DNA from 3 places in the Solibacillus sp. FSL H8-0538 genome. Region 1 is predicted to be linked to each of the others. Evidence: riboswitches for the same ligand, from Rfam matches in the RefSeq annotation. Region 1 holds a riboswitch; each other region holds the start of a gene.
The links. A riboswitch is a leader RNA that binds a small molecule or an ion and turns the genes downstream of it on or off. The one in region 1 is predicted to bind thiamine pyrophosphate.
Positions count from the first base shown of each region.

Region 2: linked by a shared signal. The riboswitch ahead of thiT (energy-coupled thiamine transporter ThiT) and the one ahead of thiC (phosphomethylpyrimidine synthase ThiC) in region 1 are both predicted to bind thiamine pyrophosphate.
Region 3: linked by a shared signal. The riboswitch ahead of thiT (energy-coupled thiamine transporter ThiT) and the one ahead of thiC (phosphomethylpyrimidine synthase ThiC) in region 1 are both predicted to bind thiamine pyrophosphate.

Region 1 covers NZ_JBBOPI010000001.1:287,317-294,411, reverse strand. Annotated here, with positions in the region: gene MHH87_RS01350 (AMP-binding protein) at 1-274, opposite strand, end outside; gene MHH87_RS01345 (acyl carrier protein) at 267-518, opposite strand; partial or broken gene MHH87_RS01340 (manganese catalase family protein) at 966-1,178, shown strand; gene MHH87_RS01335 (hypothetical protein) at 1,370-1,612, shown strand; gene thiC (phosphomethylpyrimidine synthase ThiC) at 1,714-3,492, opposite strand; TPP riboswitch at 3,644-3,758, opposite strand; partial or broken gene MHH87_RS01325 (AEC family transporter) at 3,818-4,744, opposite strand; gene MHH87_RS01320 (methyl-accepting chemotaxis protein) at 5,014-7,095, opposite strand, start outside.
Region 2 covers NZ_JBBOPI010000001.1:2,157,221-2,164,315, reverse strand. Annotated here, with positions in the region: gene qoxB (cytochrome aa3 quinol oxidase subunit I) at 1-1,402, shown strand, start outside; gene qoxC (cytochrome aa3 quinol oxidase subunit III) at 1,402-2,001, shown strand; gene MHH87_RS10205 (cytochrome C oxidase subunit IV family protein) at 2,003-2,284, shown strand; gene MHH87_RS10200 (ring-cleaving dioxygenase) at 2,821-3,762, shown strand; gene MHH87_RS10195 (alpha/beta hydrolase) at 3,793-4,398, shown strand; TPP riboswitch at 4,747-4,845, shown strand; TPP riboswitch at 4,993-5,093, shown strand; gene thiT (energy-coupled thiamine transporter ThiT) at 5,243-5,824, shown strand; gene tenA (thiaminase II) at 5,839-6,522, shown strand; gene thiM (hydroxyethylthiazole kinase) at 6,509-7,095, shown strand, end outside.
Region 3 covers NZ_JBBOPI010000001.1:3,225,642-3,232,736, forward strand. Annotated here, with positions in the region: gene MHH87_RS15550 (GNAT family N-acetyltransferase) at 1-382, opposite strand, end outside; gene MHH87_RS15555 (polyphosphate kinase 2 family protein) at 678-1,547, opposite strand; gene MHH87_RS15560 (hypothetical protein) at 1,663-2,394, shown strand; gene map (type I methionyl aminopeptidase) at 2,530-3,288, opposite strand; gene thiT (energy-coupled thiamine transporter ThiT) at 3,624-4,181, opposite strand; TPP riboswitch at 4,411-4,516, opposite strand; gene MHH87_RS15575 (DUF4870 domain-containing protein) at 4,646-4,972, shown strand; gene MHH87_RS15580 (hypothetical protein) at 5,042-5,167, shown strand; gene MHH87_RS15585 (SMC family ATPase) at 5,215-7,095, opposite strand, start outside.

The sequences.
Region 1 (7,095 bases):
TGTATGTAGGCTTATAAAGGTTAATGAGTCTGCGCAACCGATCAATATGGATGGATGCATCCAAAAGTACAGGTACAACACCACCTCTAATAAAACCTACGTAGCCAAATAAAGACTCTTTATTATTTGAACATAAACAAAAAACGAGCGTTCTTTCACCTACTTTACCACAGATAGCGTCAGCAATTTCTATCATTTCAGAGTAAGAATATTCTCGTTCAGCATATACAGCAGTGCGGTTCCAAAACTCCTCAAATTTTTTGAAACTATTCATTAATAAAGTCTACTCCCAACCGTTTCAATAGCTCCATTCCTGATAGGTAAGAATCGAACTCTGTAATCCATTCAGAATCTAATGAGACATCAAAAACATCCTCAATCTCAGAAATGAGTGTCATATGTCCAATTGAATCCCATTCTCTTGTTACTCCAAGTGCTAAATTTTCACATACATCATCTTCCTCTAAGTCCAGCACATTGATAAATGTATTTCTATATTTTTCGATATTTCTCATCATTTACACCCTTTCAATAATTACTTTCTCCTGCATCTGTGTGAAGATCTTGTTAGCTCAAACAGTTTTTATATCTGACAAATCTTCTAGGGTTCAGCAACCCCATCTTGAAGATGATGCACCTGAAATCTACGGTAACCTAATCCATATTAGATCTGTCTGAAGTTATACTTTTTTGTCATGGATAATGCACACTCTAGCTCGAAGAAAAATATTTAGAATATCGTTGGAAGAAATAATGGACAAAATGCGCAACCATTATGGATTACTCAATTCAATAATTCTGTTATTTTTCATCGAGACAGCACTTATTAGCACATTTTCATTATCTTTTCTTGATAACGAGAATCATTTGCAGATATGATTCTAGCATAACGCTTTTCAGAAGGTCAATAACTAAAATAAGGGCTTTTTGCCTGATTCACAGTTTTGGAAAAGGAGTTCTTTTAAATGTGGATATACGAAAAAAAAGCTACAATACCCCGTAAAAGTAAGCACCTGTAACCTCAAACTAGCTAAATTCCTAGTCGACAATACGGTACTGACGGCGAAATCGCCGAAACTCTCCGATATATAAACCAGCGCTACTCCATTCCTGACAAAGTTGTCGGACTCCTAACAGACATCGCAACTGCAGAATTTTCTCACCATGAGATGATTGCCAATGATAGTCAAACAGATTAAAGACGTATCAATACAAATGGGTATTTGGGAAAAGATTAGAGATCAAATTATAGATTTAGTAAAATAACACTATAAAACTAAAGCATGCTTTAGTTACATAAGAAAATTAATTAGATTTTATCTTGATTAATATCGTTAAAGATTTTCTCAAACAGGGTGCAATTGAAGACATGACGTCTCAAATCGAAGATGTTTCGGCTTCTACACAACAAGTTTCTGCGAGTACTGAAGAGGTTGCTGCATCCGTCAATGAAATGTCCTCTGTGGCAAGTAATGCGGCCGAACAATCTGAAATGATTGCAGCTGCTGTTGAAGAACAAACAGCCACAATCCATGAAATTAGTGCCGTTGCGAAATCATTAAGTGAAGGCGCCGTACATGTCCAACAGGAAATTAATAAATTTAAAGTTTAATAACAAAGAAAGCAGTTCCCTGTAACTAGACGTTTACAGAGGACTGCTTTTCACATTATAGGGTACTGCAGAAAACTATTGACGAATTGAACAATTCTCTCTTACTGATACAGTTGACTACCTGCTTTTTTAAATTCCGCTGCTTTTTCCTGCATCCCTTGATGAATAGCCTCTGTCGTATTTAAATCCTTGTCCTTTGCAAAATTACGAATATCCTGCGAAATTTTCATACTGCAAAACTTTGGCCCACACATTGAACAGAAATGTGCTGTTTTTGCACCCTCTGCAGGCAATGTTTCATCGTGATATTCCACTGCTCGCTCTGGGTCTAGCGATAAGTTGAATTGATCGCGCCAACGGAATTCAAAGCGTGCCTTTGATAATGCATCATCACGCACTTGGGCTCCTGGATGACCTTTTGCCAAATCTGCCGCATGTGCTGCAATTTTATACGTAATCACCCCAACACGCACATCTTCACGATTTGGTAAACCTAGATGTTCTTTCGGTGTTACATAGCACAGCATGGCCGTACCGAACCAACCAATCATGGCTGCACCAATAGCTGATGTAATATGGTCATAACCTGGCGCAATATCTGTTGTTAATGGCCCCAATGTATAAAACGGAGCTTCCTTACATACTTCCAATTGCTTGTCCATATTTTCCTTAATAAGATGCATCGGCACGTGACCTGGCCCTTCCACCATAACCTGTACATCATGCTGCCATGCAATTTGCGTTAGCTCTCCCAGTGTTTCAAGCTCTGCAAACTGTGCCTCGTCATTGGCATCTGCAATTGAGCCAGGACGTAAGCCATCCCCTAATGAAAAGGCCACATCATACGTTTTCATAATTTCACAGATTTCTTCAAAATGCGTGTATAGGAAGTTTTCCTCATGATGATATAAGCACCACTGCGCCAGTATAGAACCGCCACGAGACACGATGCCCGTCACACGATTGGCTGTCAGTGGCACATAACGCAGCAATACGCCTGCATGAATCGTAAAGTAATCGACCCCTTGCTCTGCTTGCTCGATTAACGTATCACGATAGACCTCCCACGTTAAATCCTCCGCGATGCCATTCACTTTTTCAAGCGCTTGATAAATTGGTACCGTTCCTACTGGCACAGCCGCATTGCGAATGATCCATTCTCGCGTTGTATGAATATGCTTACCCGTAGATAAATCCATAATATTGTCCGCACCCCAGCGCGTTGCCCATGTCATTTTTTCCACTTCCTCTGCAATGGAAGAGGATACGGCTGAATTACCAATATTCGCGTTGATTTTCACGTGGAAGTTACGCCCAATAATCATTGGTTCTGCCTCTGGATGGTTAATATTCGACGGCATAATCGCACGACCTGCGGCAATTTCAGCACGGACAAATTCAGGGTCCATATTTTCACGAATTGCTACAAACTCCATTTCGGGTGTAATAATGCCCTTTCTTGCGTAGTGTAGCTGTGTCACATTACGGCCCTTTTTTGCACGTAGAGGCTTTCGGGAAAGTTCAGGAAAAACATTTTCTTTCATACGTGGATCATCAGCATTGCGGTAGCCATTATCCTCTGGCTTAATCGTACGACCCTCGTATTCCTCGACATCGCCACGTTCTATTATCCACGCACTGCGTAAAGCAGGCAAACCCTTTGTAATGTCAATATTATAGGTAGGATCTGTATACGGACCACTCGTATCATAAACACGCACTGGTGCATTGTCCTCTTCACCAAAGCTACCTGTTGTTGGACTGAGTGTAATTTCACGCATCGGCACTAAAATATCTGGTCGTGATCCTTCCAAGTACACTTTTTTACTTCCCTCAAAGTTGGACATGATGGAAATGTTTTTTTCGCTAACTGTTGTCATAAACGAATTCTCCCCTAGTAAAAGATTTTTGAAATAGGACCGAATCCAGCTCACCCCAACAGATACTATTGCTAAATAAGAAAAGCCGAATCCAAGAAATATTGGATCCGGCTGTGTTGTAAGGGTTTCATTTATCGCACATTTCACGTATGGCGATAATCGTTAACTTTCCCACGCTGGTATGAGCCAGATCAGGTCCAAAGGGTCAAGAAACCTCTATGCGTTTCTCTCTCAGCCTGACTCATCAGACTCCCCTAGTTAAGGCTATTTAGTTTGATGTTAGTTTAGCAGATATTACTAATAGATGGAAGATTCATTTTCATTTTTACGCAAAAAGTATTTCTGCTATATAAATGACAACCGTCACTGTTATACAGCTAACAATAGTTGAGAGTAACACCGTTTGCGCAGCGGTTGCTGATTCCACGTCATATTCTAACGCAAGACTCGAGCTATTGAGTATGGTTGGAAAAGCACTGGCGATAAAGAGCGATTGCGCCACCACACCATCTAAGCCAAGTACGAAAATAATGAGTAACGCCACAGTTGGCCCAATAATGAGTTGCGTAAAGCAACTCACAAAGACTGTCTTATTGAACATCGACTTGATTTCTAGCTGAGAAAGCTGTGCCCCAAGTGTAATCAGTGCCACAGCGATGAAGCCATCTGCCACATGATCAATCGGAATACGAATAAACTGCGGAATGCCAATATCTAAGAATTTCATGCCGACACCAATAATTAGTGCATGAATAATCGGCATTTTTAAGAAATCCTTCACAATGGCAAGCCCTGATTTCGTCGAGGAAATCAAATTATATAGCCCATATGTATACGTCGTCATATTTTGAAAAATCACAAGGATCAACTGAATTGCTACCCCTATCGGCTGCGTCACGAAAATCATTTGCGCCACCGGAATACCGTAGTTGCCCGAGTTAATGAGCACTACACTATTTTTAAACACCGCCGATTCCGTTTTGGCAAGACCGAGCCCCTTTGCTAAAAAGTGACTAAGCACCATCTGACTGCCGATAAATAATGTGATAAACACCGACACCTGCCCAAGCACCGACAGCTCCACACTCGTTTCATATAAATTCACAAAAACAGCAGCTGGCATAAAGCAATACGTAATCAGCTACGACAAGGCCTTCAAATTAAAGCGAAACTTCTTCTGCAAAACAGCGCCCAGCAGCAACACTAAAATCGGGGCAACAATTTGAAAGAAAATCATGCCGAGATACATCATGTGGTTGTCCCCCTTTCGTTCTGCTTTTATAGTAGAACTGTCCAGTGGGTTGGTCAATCCTAATGAATGTGGGAGGGTTCGGCAGAGCATAGTGATGTACTACCGGAGCGCTGCGGCCACTTACCTGAGCGGGGCGGCGTCCTACCAGTGCAGCGCTTATCCTCTCTGTTCCTAATTAAAATGAACGAAAAAGACTGCCACCCAAAGTCAAGTGTCCCTGACTTTAGGTGGCAGCCTTGCTTTTTGCTTCTACATGAGTACCTAATTGATTAAGTGAGTTTGAATCGATTGACAACCGCTTGTAACTCATGTGCAATTTGATTCATATTATTGATGGAATCTGCTACTTTCTCTAGCTCTGCTTGTTGATCAACGGCTGACGCACTTACCTCTTCCGCTGAAGCAGCTGTTTCTTCTGAAATAGCTGAGATACTTTGGATAGCCATCATTGCTTGATTTTTATGATTCAACATATTAGAGAGTTCAGAGAGTAGTTCATTAATTGCCGTTGCAATAGAACTAGAAAGCTCACTATTATCTTTAAATGCCGATTCCGTACTTTGAACTGATTCATTTTGAGCTTGCATTAAGCCGACATTGGAGGAAATTACTGAGACTGTTTGTTTGGAGTCCTCTAAAATACTTTCCACGGTTGTCTTAATGACTTCGGTTTCTTTTCTTGACTGTTCCGCCAGTTTTCTAACTTCCTCTGCTACCACGGCAAAGCCTTTACCATGCTCTCCAGCGCGAGCAGCTTCAATACTTGCATTTAGTGCAAGCAGATTTGTTTGCTCCGTAATACCTTGAATGGATGCAATAACTTGATGGATGTTTGCAATGTTGGAGGCTAGTGATTCAATTTGCTGTTGTATTCTTCCATTCATTTCATTCGTTTCTGCATTACGTTCCCGCAAACTTTCGACTTCTTTCATCCCTTTGTCTGTAGTGGCTCTTGTTTTGTTTGACAATTCGTCCATTTGATTCGATAGCATTGTAATGGCATCGATTTGATCAGATAAATCGATCATGCGATAATTTGTTACTTCCGTATCTTCGGATTGCTTCGAAGCACCTTGTGCAATTTCATTGATTGCTACGGAAACTTCTTGGCTAGAAGCTACGATTTCGTTAAAAGCTGCATGAATGTGATTGGATGATTGATTGAGCATTGTCGCAGAATTCAACACAGTCTGTATGGCATGATTCGTTTTGTCTAGCATATTATTATAAGCTAATGCAACTGCGCCAATTTCATCTGATTTAATATATTTTTTATCTATTTTTTTAGTTAGATCTCCCTCTGCTGCTGTTTCAATTGATTCTCCCAAAAGCTTCAATGGCTTTAATTGTTTAAATATAAACCTTGCACTGACAGTCGCCATTAAAAGGACCATGACAATGGCTGCTACCACCGTGAATACAAGAACCTGATTATAGGTTTCTAGAATTTTGGATTTTGGTAGTACTAATTGAACCGACCAAGTATCGTCAATTCCGTCTAGAATCATAGGGGCAAAAGCATTAAATGAGTTTTCTCCTAGTTGCTTAGAATCCACATAAATACTATCTGGCTTTCCATTTTCCATTGCATTTTTAACGCCTGTCCAATCAATGGCATCCTGCATATTTGTTCCATCTAACTTCTCGTTAATGCTATTAGCTGTTAATATGCCTTTGTCAGTTATTATTCCTGCATATCCGCCATCCGGTTTAATGGAATCAACCAAACCCTTTAAAAAATCGATGGATAAATCAGCCGTTAACACCCCAAAGAATGTTCCTGAAGAATTTACTAGCGGTACTGAGATTGTTGTCATGGAAATCATTTTACCATTTACCTCATAATCATAAGGCTCCGTTAGTACCGATCGCTCCTCATTCTTTGGCACTGAGTACCATTCCGCACTTTCCGATTCTTCAAATCCTTCTTCTAAAGGAGTTGTTAATATTTGATTATTCTCTTTTACTAAATAAGGTACAAAGCGATTATTCGCATCTATTAAATTTGCATCAATAGTTGGCTCAACTGTTGCAGTATCCTTTTCTAAAACAGCTGCTACAGCAAGCAAATCATCATTCTTCGCTAAATTAGTTTCAAGTATATGCAAAACTTCTTCAGCAGAGAGTTTCCTATCGTTTTGCATCGTTTCAATTATATGCTTAGTTGTCTGTAATGTGTCATTTGCTTCCTTAAAACGTTTGCTCATCTTCGCAGCAGAAAATTGAGCATTTAGAAGTGTTGCGTTTTCCGAATCATCTACACTCTGATTATAAAGAATGAAACTCGTGAAAAAAGTATAGGTAATAAATAACACTAAAAACAATCCTATGATTAAAGAAGATAGTTTAAA
Region 2 (7,095 bases), 1.9 Mb from region 1:
TATGATCGCGATTCAAATCGCAGGTATCGGTACATTAATGACAGGTATCAACTTTATTACAACAATTATGAAAATGCGTGCTCCAGGAATGACATTATTCAAAATGCCAATGTTTACTTGGTCATCATTAATCGCTAACTTAATCATCGTATTTGCATTCCCTGTTTTAACAGTGGTATTAGCAATGGGTACGATGGACCGTCTATTTGGTACACAATTCTTCACAATCGGCAACGGCGGTATGGATATGTTATGGGCCAACCTATTCTGGGTTTGGGGTCACCCTGAAGTATACATTCTGATTTTACCGGCGTTCGGTATTTTCTCAGAGATTATTACAACATTCTCTCGTCGTAACTTATATGGTTACAACTCAATGGTTTGGTCAATGGTAATAATCTCAGTATTCTCATTCACAGTTTGGACTCACCACTTCTTTACAATGGGTCAAGGTGCAATGACGAACTCGATCTTCTCGATCACAACTATGTTAATTGCTGTTCCAACAGGGGTTAAGATTTTCAACTGGTTATTCACGTTGTATAAAGGGAAAATTGAGATGACAACACCAATGTTGTACACAATCCATTTCATTCCTTTATTCACACTTGGTGGTGTAACAGGGGTTATGCTTGCGATGTCAGCAGCTGACTACCAATACCACAATACAATGTTCTTAGTAGCACACTTCCATAACGTAATCATCCCTGGTGTTGTTTACGCGATGTTAGCAGGTTTAACATTCTACTGGCCAAAATTATTCGGCTTTATGTTAAATGAGAAAATTGGTAAAGCAACAGTTTGGGTAATGTCTACAGGTTTCTTACTTGCATTCATGCCAATGTATATCACTGGTTTAGATGGACAAGCTCGTCGTATGAGCACATACTCTGAGGCAACAGGCTACAGCACATTAAACATGGTGTCATTCATCGGTGCTGGAATCATGGCTATTTCATTCATAATGTTAGTTTGGAACATTTGGTACAGCTTCAAAAACTCTCCACGCGATATTGGTTCAGATCCATGGAACGCACGTGGTTTAGAGTGGGCAACACATACGCCAATTCCGGCTTACAACTTTGCAATTACTCCGGATGTATCAGAAAGTACTTCTGAAGCATTCTGGGATATGAAGAAAAATGGCACGAAACTTTTCAAAGGTAAAATTGAGAAAATTCACATGCCTAACTACTCTGGTCTTCCATTTATCATGAGTTGTGCATTCTTCTTACTAGGTTTTGCGATGATCTTTAGTATGTGGATTGTTGCAATCATTGGTTTCATTGTTATTTTAGGATGTATGGTATATCGTTCATTTGAAAAAGATGAAGGCTATTACATTCCAGCTGAAGAAGTAGAAGCAATTGAAAAACAATATGAAAAGCGAGGTGCAAAATAATGGCTCACATCGACCATTCTCGCCCGCTGGAGTATAGTACAGAGGAAAACCGTCTAAAAATCTTAGGCTTCTGGATTTTCCTTGGTGCCGAGATCATGCTTTTCGGTACATTATTTGCATCGTACTTTACTTTAGTTGATCGTACGGGTTCAGGCCCAATTGGTGCAGAGATTTTTGAAATCACACCGGTTTTAGCAGAAACATTCTTACTATTAGCGAGTAGTTTTACAATTGGTTTAGCAATCCATGCTATGCGTTTGGGAAGTAAAAAAGCAACACTTACATTCATGGGGATTACACTTGTTTTAGGTTTAGCCTTCTTGGGTGTAGAAATTTATGAATTCCAACACTATGTACACATTGGTGCAGGTTTATCAGTTAGTGCCTTCACTTCAATTCTTTTAACAACTCTAGGTACACACGGCCTTCACGTTACTTTAGGTTTCTTCTGGGGATTAGCAATCATCATCCAGATTTCTAAGCGTGGTCTAAACCATGTGACAGCAAATAAAGCGTTTATCTTCTCGCTTTACTGGCACTTCCTAGATGTTGTATGGATCTTCATCTTCAGTTTCATCTACTTGAAAGGAATGATGTAATATGGCAAAATTCTTTCCTATCGGTCAAGTAATGGGCTTTGTAGCATCATTAGTTTTAACAGCTGTAGCATTACTTGTTTATTTCACAGATATGTCAGTTTCAACTGGCATAATTGTATTACTTGTTACAGCATTCTTACAAGCGGGTCTTCAATTTATCGTGTTCATGCACGCTAGAGAATCAGAAGACTCTTGGATGATTTTCACAAAAATTGGTTACGGCGTTGGCTTAGTAGTCATTACAATAGTTGGTACATTACTTATCCTTCTTTGGGATATGTAATAGCCAAAACAACCACTTCGACAAATGTTCGGAGTGGTTGTTTATTTTTATGAGAAATCGGACTGGGGTATTATTAAATAAGAAGAAGGTTGCTGATAAATGGAGGCTCATACAGTTTGAAAAGGGGAAATTATAACGGAAAAGATAAGTTTTAAAAATGTCGATACAAATAATTGGGTCTTTACCAAAACATGTGCTTTTCTTTAAAAGAAAGTGTACTACTTTATAAGCACATGGAACGGAAGGCGGCAACTCCTGCGGGAAAAGCGTGAGCCTGGAGTGGAATGTGCTGTCAAGTACAGATTTTGGTGTATAGCCAAATAATTTAATAGGATTTTACAATTTAGAGGCACTTTTGAGAAGCATTGTTAATTGACAGTAAACACCCCCCCATGCTATTATTATCTCGAATTAAGGATAAATTAATTTGGAATAAATAAGGTGAGAGTTTAAATTTTTTTAAGTATATATCTCGAATTAAAGATAATGTAAATCGAACTATTTTTTAGGATATTTATATGAAAGAGGTGATTTTGATGAATCAAATTACAGGACATCATCATATTTCAATGATCACGAAAAACGCACAGCAAAACAATCAATTCTACAAAGACATCTTAGGATTACGTCGTGTGAAAAAAACGGTGAATCAAGATGCTCCGAGTATGTATCATTTATTTTACGGAGATTTAACAGGCAGTCCGGGAACAGAGCTATCATTTTTTGAAATACCAATGGTCGGAAAAACATATCGTGGAACGAATGCCATTACACGTATCGGTTTGTTCGTCCCTTCACTGGCGAGCTTAGCTTTTTGGAAAGACCGTTTTAAGCTTTTAAATGTGGAGCATGGGGAAATAACAAAGTACGCTGGTCGCGATGCACTGCATTTCGAAGATAGAGAGGGACTACAAATGGTCCTACTGAATCAAAACGGCGAGCAAGTTCCTGATTACTGGGCAGCGTGGGAACATTCGACTGTGCCAACTGAGCACCGAATTTTAGGAATGGGTACGGTTGAAATGACAGTACGATCTCTAGAGAGTTTAGCAAATACGTTAGAAAACTTATTTGGTTACGAACTAGCAAGCCGTTCAGAAAACATGGCACTTTACCAATCCATGAAAGGTTTAGGTTTTGGTGAAATTTTAGTTATTGAGAAGGATGGACCGAATGAAAAACCTGGTAAAGGAAGCATACATCATCTTGCTATTCGTGTAAAAGATGGTGCTGAACTACGCGCCTGGGAAAAACGGATTCATGACTTTGGCTTCACGATGTCAAAACTAACAGACCGTTACTATTTTGAGAGTTTATATTTTAGAGAGAAAAATGGTATTTTATTTGAACTCGCAACGGATGGACCAGGCTTTACGGTAGATGCAGCAGTGGAGAATCTCGGAAAGAAGCTTGATTTACCACCATTTTTAGAAAATAAACGTGCAGAAATTGAAGCACAATTAGCACCATTGGATTAAATAAAATGTAATTTAAAGGAGACTAGAGTAATGCACCATATTTATAAACAAGGAACAAATCCCAAAAAACCAGTTTTACTATTATTACATGGCACAGGTGGAGATGAAAATGGTCTACTAGCATTAGCAGACATCGTTGACCCAGAAGCAGCTGTTCTGAGTGTGCGCGGCAATGTGTTGGAAAACGGCATGCCCCGATTCTTCCGTCGTTTAGCAGAAGGTGTATTTGATATAGAAGATTTAATTTTGCGTACGAAAGAACTAAATACGTTCTTAGATGAAAAGGCTGTAGAATATGGTTTTGACCGAGGGAACGTTGTCGCAATCGGCTACTCAAACGGTGCGAATATTGCAGCAAGTCTGTTATTCCATTTTAATAATGCATTAAAAGGCGCAATCCTGCATCATCCAATGGTACCAAGACGCGGGATTGAATTACCTGATTTAAAAGGTACGCCTGTATTTATTGCTGCTGGTGTAAATGACCCGATTTGCCCGCAACAGGAATCAATAGATTTACAACAGTTATTAGAAGATGCAAATGCTTCTGTATCAGTGAAATGGGAAAACTTTGGCCACCAATTAACGATGAATGAAGTAGAAGCAGCAAAAGAATGGTACACTAATTTATTTTAAAAATAGAAGGTACAATACTGACATCTGTTCTCGCTATGATCATCATTTTTTTTCATGTTTCCAATCTTCAACAGTTGTAATCAATCGGAGTCTAGCTTTACGTGACTGAATTTTTAACACATGATTCGCATATTCGACCAAATCGCTATACGACTTATTCGCAAATAAGCGACATTAAGTAGTATCCTATCCATTTTGCACTTATTTTTGGATAAGTCGTATCTTCTTTTCGGTGATTTGACAAAATCGCTCGTCTTATTTTTAGAATTATTTTCGTCAAGTAGAAATTTGATGAAGCGCCAGTCTTAATTGCTAAAAAATTCAATCAGTGCTATAGTTACGATATTAAAATATTTGCGGGGGGACACTTCGGTGTTGAGAAGGCTAAAACCTGACCCTTAGAACCTGACAGTTAATACTGACGTAGGGAGCGAAGTACATACGCGTAATATACGCTTATTCTTTGTACATGAGGCTCTCCAACTTATTGGAGAGCCTTTTATGTTACTTAATTGTCTTGGCATTCGCACGTTCGACTTGAATTTGCTTTTAGTTCTTGTGTAACGAAGCGTGACTGCATTTTTCTATTGAATATTTTAATTGCGGGGGGACACTGTGGTGTTGAGAAGGTTAAAACCTGACCCTTAGAACCTGGAACAGTTAATACTGACGTAGGGAGCAATGATTTAAAACGCTTCTTTGTCATGTACAAAGAAGCGTTTTTATGTGGTTAAGAAAGTTCTACTTTCTTAACCACATAAAAAAAAGATATCAGCTCGCACAATTTTTTAGGAGATGTGTCTTACTAATTTGCACTTGCGTCTCCGAAAAGGAGGTGGAAATTTTGCGAAATAATAAACTACGTATGGTGACAGAAATTGCAATTTTTGCGAGTATTGGGCTTATTTTTGATCTATTAACATTTACGTTTATGCCGCAGGGCGGTGGGCTTAGCTTGATGATGTTACCGATTATTATCATGAGCTTGCGCTGGGGTGTAGGCGCTGGGATGACGACGGGATTTATTATTGGTGTACTCGGAATTGCGACGGGCGGTACGATTTATCACTGGGCACAGGCAGGTTTAGATTATTGCTTGGCTAGTGCGGTTGTTGGTGTAATCGGTGTTTTTCGTCAGCCAATTCTAAAAGCAAATCGTTTGGCGAAAAAGAAAGTTGTCACGTTTTATGTTGTCATTGGCGTACTTGTAAGTGGATTTTTAAAGTTTAGCGTACACGTTATATCAGGTGTTATTTTCTTTGCTGCCTATGCAGGAGATCAAAATGTTTGGCTGTATTCAATTATTTACAATGCCTCTCATTCGATTCCGTCACTTATTTTAACACTCATTTGTAGTGTGACCTTGCTTACGACGAAGGCACAGCTTATTCAAACACCGATGCACTATGTTGAGGTGAAATCATAAAGGGGGACAAATCAATGTCATTTTGTGAACAAGTAAGACAAGAAACAGATCTTTATTGGGAAGGGAGCTTCAACCATCCTTTTGTAAAAGGAATTGTTGACGGGACATTACCGTTAGAAAAATTTAAATTTTACATAATGCAAGATGCGTATTATTTAAAGCATTATACAAAGGTGTTAGCGATTGCAGCGACAAAAGCTGTGACAAATGAAGAAATCGAGTATTTCCTTGGACAAGCACGTGGTATTAATGAAGCAGAGCTTGAATTACACCGTACTGTTTTCCGTGAGCTTAATGTGACAGATGAGGAGCTTGATAATTTTGTACCAGCACCGGCTGCGTACAATTATGTGAGTCATATGTATAATGCAGCACAAAATGGGGACGTAGCGGAAGCGTTTGCGGCAATGTTCCCATGTCCGTGGCTGTATCAGGAAATTGGCGAGAAATACCGTGATGCCAAGCCAGGTGTGAAATTGTACGAGGAATGGATTGCGATGTATAGTAACGAAGATTTTAAAGCGACGATTGAAAAGCAAAAAGTAAAAATGGATCAATATGTATTAGAGCAACCGGGAAAACTAGCGATTTTTAAACAGCATTTTGAGAAGAGCTGCTATTACGAATGGAAATTTTGGGAAATGCCGTGGACAGTTGAAAACTGGCAAGATGAGGTGAAGCATTATGACTATGTATAAAATCCGTCTGCAACAGCCACTTGTTCACTGCATTACAAATTATGTTGTGACGAATTTCTCAGCGAATGGATTACTCGCAATTGGTGCGTCGCCGATTATGGCGGATGAAGTAGCTGAAATGCAAGATATGGCAAGCATAGTCGATACACTACTTATTAATATTGGTACGCTGAATGCACGAACGCGAGAAGCAATGCTTATAGCGGGTCAAACCGCAAATGGTCGCGGTATTCCGGTTGTGTTGGATCCAGTTGGTGTCGGGGCTACTGCTTATAGAAGAGAAACGGTGCAAGAGCTTTTAGAAAAAGTTCAATTTCATTTAATTCGTTGTAACGCTGGGGAACTTGCAGCAATTGCGGGAGTACCGTGGCAGTCTAAAGGAGTTGACAGCGGCGATGGCGAAATGGATATAGAGGAAATTGCCAAGCAGGTAGCACACAAGTACAAATGCCTAGTCATCGTTACAGGTCCAACAGATCTGTTAACGGATGGTGAAAAGACGTTGTATAGTTCTGGTGGAAATGCCCTAATGACGCAAGTAACGGGAACGGGCTGTCTACTTAGCGCAATTTG
Region 3 (7,095 bases), 2.9 Mb from region 1:
TAGCGATACCCCGTCCCACAAAGCTTTTATCAACGGAATAGCCAATGAACGCACTTGAATACGGCAAGCGCTTAATGGCATATAGCGAAATATGGCCGATTAATTGCTGTGAATTCATCTCATAAATGCCGAAAGAAAACTCCCGATTTGCATGCAACAGTTGCAGGCTCTCTAAAATCTTTTTATATTGCGCTTCTTCTGTGTAGTACTCATCTCGGTGCAGCGGCTCATACGTCGACCAAGAATATTTATTGTTCGCTAGTAACTCCGCTAATTGTCTCGCATCGGATTCTATAAATGTGCGTAATGTACATTGGTCACCGAATAGTCTAATCACGCGATCACCCTTTTTCTGAAATAAGCCCCATAAATTCCTTAACATCTTTTCGCACAATACAATTCCTTTCTCCCAATGGGGATGTTCCGTAATAGCTTTTCCTAGTTACGCCATCGCTAATCCTTCGGTAAAGGCTTCTGCTGTGCTTCCCCCATTAATTCCTAATTTTTTTGCTCCTATCATTTCTACGAAGGATAAAGCAGTTTCGTTCACGTTCATTGTGAGTCGACGATTTATCCTATGCGAGAAACGTTGTGCATATGTACGAAAATCTATGCACTCATGTTGAATCCATTGACATAGTTAGTGAACATTGTAATTTCAATAGCATTTTGTGAAGCTATTTACTTTTCTTTTTCGCATTATTTTTCTTTTCTTTTTTATCTTCTTCTCTTTCAATTGTCTCTTCTGGTACTTCTAGCGCTTCTAATTCCGCTAGTGCTTCTGAGGCCTCTTTATGTGCCTCGTCGAATACATTCGTTATATGTAAGCCACGGCGAGCAGCTTCCTTTTCAATATGTGCGATTGTATCTTTTAATACTTGTATACGTGCATATTGCTTATCATTACCTGGAATTAAAAACCAAGGCGCCTGCTCAGAGTCCGTTTTTGCAAACATTTCGTCAGCGGCTTCACTATATAAATCAAATTTTTCACGGTTACGCCAATCTTCCTCTGTCAGCTTCCACGCCTTGTATGGATCCTGTGCTCGGGCATTAAAGCGTTGTAATTGTTCGTCAGCATCAATATGAATCCAAAACTTGATGATAATATAGTCCCCATCTGTTAATAGTTGCTCGAAATTATTAATTTCATTATAAGCACGCTTCCATTCTGTTTCTGTCGCGAAACCTTCAATACGTTCCACTAGGACGCGACCATACCACGACCGGTCAAAGATAGAAATTTGTCCATGCTGTGGAAGCTTGCGCCAGAAACGATGCATATAGTTATAACGAAATTCATGTGCTTGTGGTGCTGAAATTGGATGTACAATGAGTCCACGCGGGTCAATGCGTTCTGTTAGGCGTTTAATCGCGCCACCCTTACCAGCTGCATCCATACCTTCAAATAATATAATTAAACCAATTTTATTATTGAATAAAAACTGCTGAGCGTTTAACATTTCATACTGAAGAACTTTTAATTTTTTCTTATACATTTTTTTGTCTAGTTCAAGCGATAAGTCGAGATCTTTGATTTTTTTCATGTATATCATTCCTCCTTGTTAAGATACTTCCATTTTACTGTAAAATAGGTGTAAATGGTATTTGTTGTTGAAAACTATAGGAATGTATATAATTTTATTGAAAGGAGAGGACGTTATGGATCGCATCGTTTTGCTTTTTACGTCTCTTATTGTAATAGCAACATTTACGACTTGCGCATATTGGTTTGAATTAAACGGACAAGCAACGATTGAAATTTTAAATCGTTTACCGATTTTATTCTTACCTGCTAGTTATGTGTATATGCTATGGATCGTAATATTCGTTAGTTTATTCGTTTGGATGATAAACTACTATAAAAACCGACATACGCCTTTACGTGTATCTACACTGCAAACGGCTTTATTTGTTTGTATTAGTGTTTTACAAGTTGCCACTTTATTTACATGGCATAGTGAGCTCTATATCGCCTCGATTACATTCTTGGCACTACAACTCCTCTCTATGTTCGGACTTTATATGACGTATCCTCTTAACAGAGAAGGTATTCACTTACGTATGCCAATTGCTGCACTTTTAAGCTGGTCCTTAATGTTATTTTTAGTCTTTATTCGTTATATTCATGTCTTTTTCGAATGGCCAGACTTCGGCTTCAGCAACGCCTTATGGGCAGTAATTATTATGACAATTGGTACCGCATTTGCACTTCATTTACGCTATCATCATTTCGATATTATTAGTCCACTTGTCTTTATTTGGAGTTATATTGGCATTATTATTGCTTATGGTTTTGAAGAGCTACTCGTTTCAACTGCCGCGTTCTTTTTATGCGGAGTGATGATTGTCGGCATTATTTTTATGAAAAAGACACATCTCGCCCTGAAATAAAGCAAAACATTCTTAAACACTAAAAAAATCGTAGCGCCTAAATGGCGTCTACGATTTTTTTAGTCTTCTGATTAGAAAGACACAACTCGCTCAAAATAGGGCGAGTTGATGTCCTTACTTATGTGGATGGGAAAGTTATACTTTTTCATCCAATAAAGTTAAAATTATCGGTTTATCCTTTGTTACAATAATTGAATGTTCAATTTGTGCAACTAATGATTGATCTGGTGTAACGAATGTCCAGCCATCACCTGATTCAACGATATGCTCTGCTTTTGCTGAAATGAATGGCTCTACTGCTAACACCATACCTTCCTTCATAATCGTCGTATCCCAAGCATCATAATAGTTTAAGATGTGATCAGGTGATTCATGAAGTGAGCGACCCAGACCATGACCAGTTAAGTTCATAATGACTGTTAAGCCGTGATCACGTGCTTCACGTTCAACTGCTTTACCAATTTGGTTTAATTTTGAACCGGCTTTTATTTTCGTTATCGCACGATCTAATGCTGATTTTGCTACCGCACAAAGCTTTTCTTTATCCTCATAGCCTTCACCAATAACGAATGAAATCCCTGTATCTGCAAAGTAGCCATCTAAAGAGCCTGATACATCAATATTAACAATATCGCCTTCTTTGATAACTTTAGAACCCGGAATACCATGCGCTACTTCGTGGTTTACACTAATACAAGTGTAGCCCGGAAAATCATATTCGCCTTTAGGACCTGAAATCGCACCAGCCTCCGCAAACATACGGCCTGCAATTTCATCTAATTCCAGTGTTGTTACGCCCGGTTTTGTCGCAGCCTTCATCGCTTCACGAATTTCCGCACAAATACGGCCGATTTTTTTAAATGCTTCTATTTCTTCTTGAGTTTTTACAATCATGTTAAACGTCCTTCCTGTAACAATGTCTACCCTTTACTATAACATAATTAAAATCTGTTGTAGTAACGCAAAATCTCGTTAAGTCAAACATCGTTGAAGCTCTTTTTATCATACATTATACGGGAATAACCTTACATATCAATTCAATAAATGCTTAATTACAATGTATGTTCTTAGCTTATCTATGGCTACCTCACAAGCGGCAAAAATTAGAAAAACACATCTCGCCCAAAATAGGGCGAGATGCTGTCCTTTCTTATGTAGATATGAAAGTTATACTTTCTTATCTACCAAGTAAAGTGTAGTTCGCTATAAAAAACGAACTACACTTTTTATCATTTTGCTTGTAGAAGCTTTGGTGCAGAAGTAAATAATAATACTGCAACAATAGCTGTTAATATTGTCGCCGGAAGCATATACGTTCCATTATAAATTATCGAATACGCCCATACATTTTGGTCTCCTGCATATTCCGCAAAAAAGATAACGCCTGCTAATGTATGCGCAACGTAACGTAAAAAACCACCTAAAACCGTTCCGATCACGATAAAAACAGCAATTTTTGTTTTATCTGCCCTTGCTGCAGCCGTTAATAATGGTTGGCGTACAATTCCAGCTAAACCAACGACAGTAAAAGCAATGCCGTAATCTAGTAGTGCCTGCGCCCAGTGTAAAATGTACGCACCGAACATCATTTGAAGTACGCCAATGAGTAAGCCCGTTGCGAGTCCTGCTGATAGTCCCCAGCGAATGGACATTAATATAATTGGCACCATGACTAAGCTAATGGATCCGCCCTGTGCCCAAAGCGTAAATGTTAATTGGTCTAAAATAATGCCGATTGCTGCGAAAATCGCGATTTCTACGAGCATTAATAAACGTTTGTTGTTCATAACAAATCTCCTCTCTTTTTTCCGATGTAGGATTTGAGAAGGAATAGAAACTGCAAAGCCTGACGACAATTAGAAAAGCACATTCGCGCATGTATGAGCAATAACTCAGCGTCCATACGACATTATCGATAGTACTGACATCGTGTCAGCCTCAACCTAGATGGTGTGACTCGAATGGCTAGACAATAAAAAAAACCGACATCAGGACAGAGCCTGACGTCGGTTAGAAGTCGGTTTCTATCCACATCCCTGCGCAAGTGTTAACTTACAGGTTCGAAGGGTCAGTACATACGTGTACAATCTCAGCCGACAAATCGGCCCCCCTTGTGGGCATACATCTTAAATTGCTAGAACATACTCATTGTACTGAACGCAGCACTATAATTCAACAACAGATTTTTTTGTTTTCATTACGAATCTTTTTGTTTGCCCTATTCGTATAATTTACAAAGGAGCTGATTTTTATGGACAATACGAAAGGCTTGAGCGCACTTAATTATTTTAGCATCTTTTTTGCGCCATTTTTATTACCGATTATCGTCTTTCTAATTTCTCAGGATGAAGAGGTTCGTTATCATGCAAAACGTGCGTTATTATCACATGTAATCCCATTTGTTATTGGTATAATTATTGCTGCCTTTTTCTTATTTACAGTCATCCTTAGTGGCAATGAACCAAATTGGGGTGACACAGTTTTTACGTCTATGTTCCTACTGATGGGCTTATATGCATTAGCCTCATTCTTCATTGTTATTTGGAATGTCATCCAAGGTGTTAAAGTATTGCGCTAATGTTCATAGACACTAAAAATTAGGGTATATTAAACTAATTAAACCATTATCTAAAGGAGTGCAAGCACTATGAATATTGGAAAAATTTTTAAAACGGCCGTAAAAGTTGCCCCGATTGTTTATCCAATCATTAAAAAAATTGTCATTAATAAATCAGCCCTGTCTAACTCTACTACAACAACTCGCAAAAAATAATTAGAAAGAGGTAGCCCTTCGCAACGTGCGAACAAGCTACCTCTTTTTTATTTAATCACAATGGAAGTACGGCTGTAGCCTTCTTTCAGCTTTTCAACATGAAGGATTGCTGGCATTGCGGCTTTTAGTTCTGCAACGTGCGAAATAACTCCAATTAATCGACCTGTTTGCTGAAGATCAATTAAAATATCTATTGCTTTACGCAATGATTCTTCATCTAATGTACCGAAGCCTTCATCAATAAACATTGTGTCAATATGCACGCTCCCTTGCACCCCTTGAATAACATCCGCCATTCCGAGGGCTAATGAAAGTGAAGCATTAAATTTTTCTCCGCCTGATAGTGTTTTGACATCGCGTGTTTGACCTGTATTGCTGTCAAACACATCAATACTTAAACCACTTTGTGCATTCCCTTCTTTTCGCCCTGTACATTGTAAATAATATTGTCCGTCTGATAATATACGTAAACGCTCATTCGCTGCTTGCGTTACTTTTTCCAAATAGCCAATTTGAGCAAAGCGTTCAAATGAAATTTTATGTTCATTTTGACCACGTACTAAATCATAAACATGCTCAACCTTTGAGAGCTTTGCTTTGGATTCTTCAATTTCCTGCGCTACCTGTAATAAACTTGTTAAAGTAGAGCGGCATTGCTTTTCATAGTTTTCATTGTTTTTTAATGCAGACAGTACATCTTCTACTTGTCTATTTACTTGTTGTAGCTGTTGTTCAAGTTCGTTTAAATCCACAAGCTCTTTACCTTCTAATTGTGGCATATCCTCATTAATCTGCACTGTTAATGTGTGCAATTGTTGTTTATACTCTTCCAACGCTTTCACAATTGCTTGGCGCTCTTCTACACGTAGCTTTGCCTGACTATATGCCTCTGGTGTTATAAAGCCTTCTGTTTGGAGAGCTTTATTAAAGCGTTCCTTCGTCTCAACTATTTCATTTTGCAATTCTTTCAGACGGGTCCCTACATTCATTAAGCTCACTTTACATTTTTCTTGGTTTACTTCAGCTTGCTGTAGCTGTATTGTTGCCGTTTCAAATGCTTTTTGTAATAAAGTTAATCGAGTTTTTTCAGATTGCAATGCGTAATTAACATCTTCTACGGTTTGATATTGTGGGAGCATGGCTTGTTTACTTTGCGCTAGCTTCCCTTGTTCCTGCGCTAGTTCTGTTTCGTTTTTGCTTAGGAATGTACGCCCATTTTCTATACGCACCTGCAGCTTTTCAATTTCCTCTATTACTTGTTTTAAACTCGCCTTATTAGCGATTAGTTGCTGCTGCTGTTGCTTTAAAATAGTTAACTGTTGCTGCTGTTGGGCTAACGTTGCTTTATATGCTGGTAGTTCCGTCATAGTTAATGCGTTCGATTCAAGCTGCAGGTGTTTCTTTTCAAAGTTCGCAGTTTCAGCATCTAGCTTTGATTTAGCGGCATAATAGTGTTTCATTTCTTCATCCGCTACTGCACGTAATTGGGCTACAGTTTTTTCATCTACGCTACTCGCTGATTGTGTATGCAGTGACGGATGCTCGGTGCTACCGCATACAGGACATGCATGACCATGCTGTAAATTAGCCGCTAAAAAAGCCGCTTGATTACTACGCATTTGACTTTCTAATTGTGTAAATTCTGCCTGTGCTTTTAATGCGTTTTCCTGCTGCTCATTCGCTGCCGCTGTATAAATTCGAACATTATTTTGTAGCTCAAGCGTTTCCTCTACAAGCTCAATATTGCGTTGTAGCTGCTGATGTTGTAGAAATACGTTTTCATATGCAGCTACTTTAGACTCTAATTCATCAATGTTTGACCGTTGTGTAGCTTGTTCTTCCTTTTTCTTCTGCATTTCCAGCGTTAAATTATTAAATAATCCTTTCGCTTTTTCAACATTAAGCTCTAATTGTTGAATGTTAGCCTG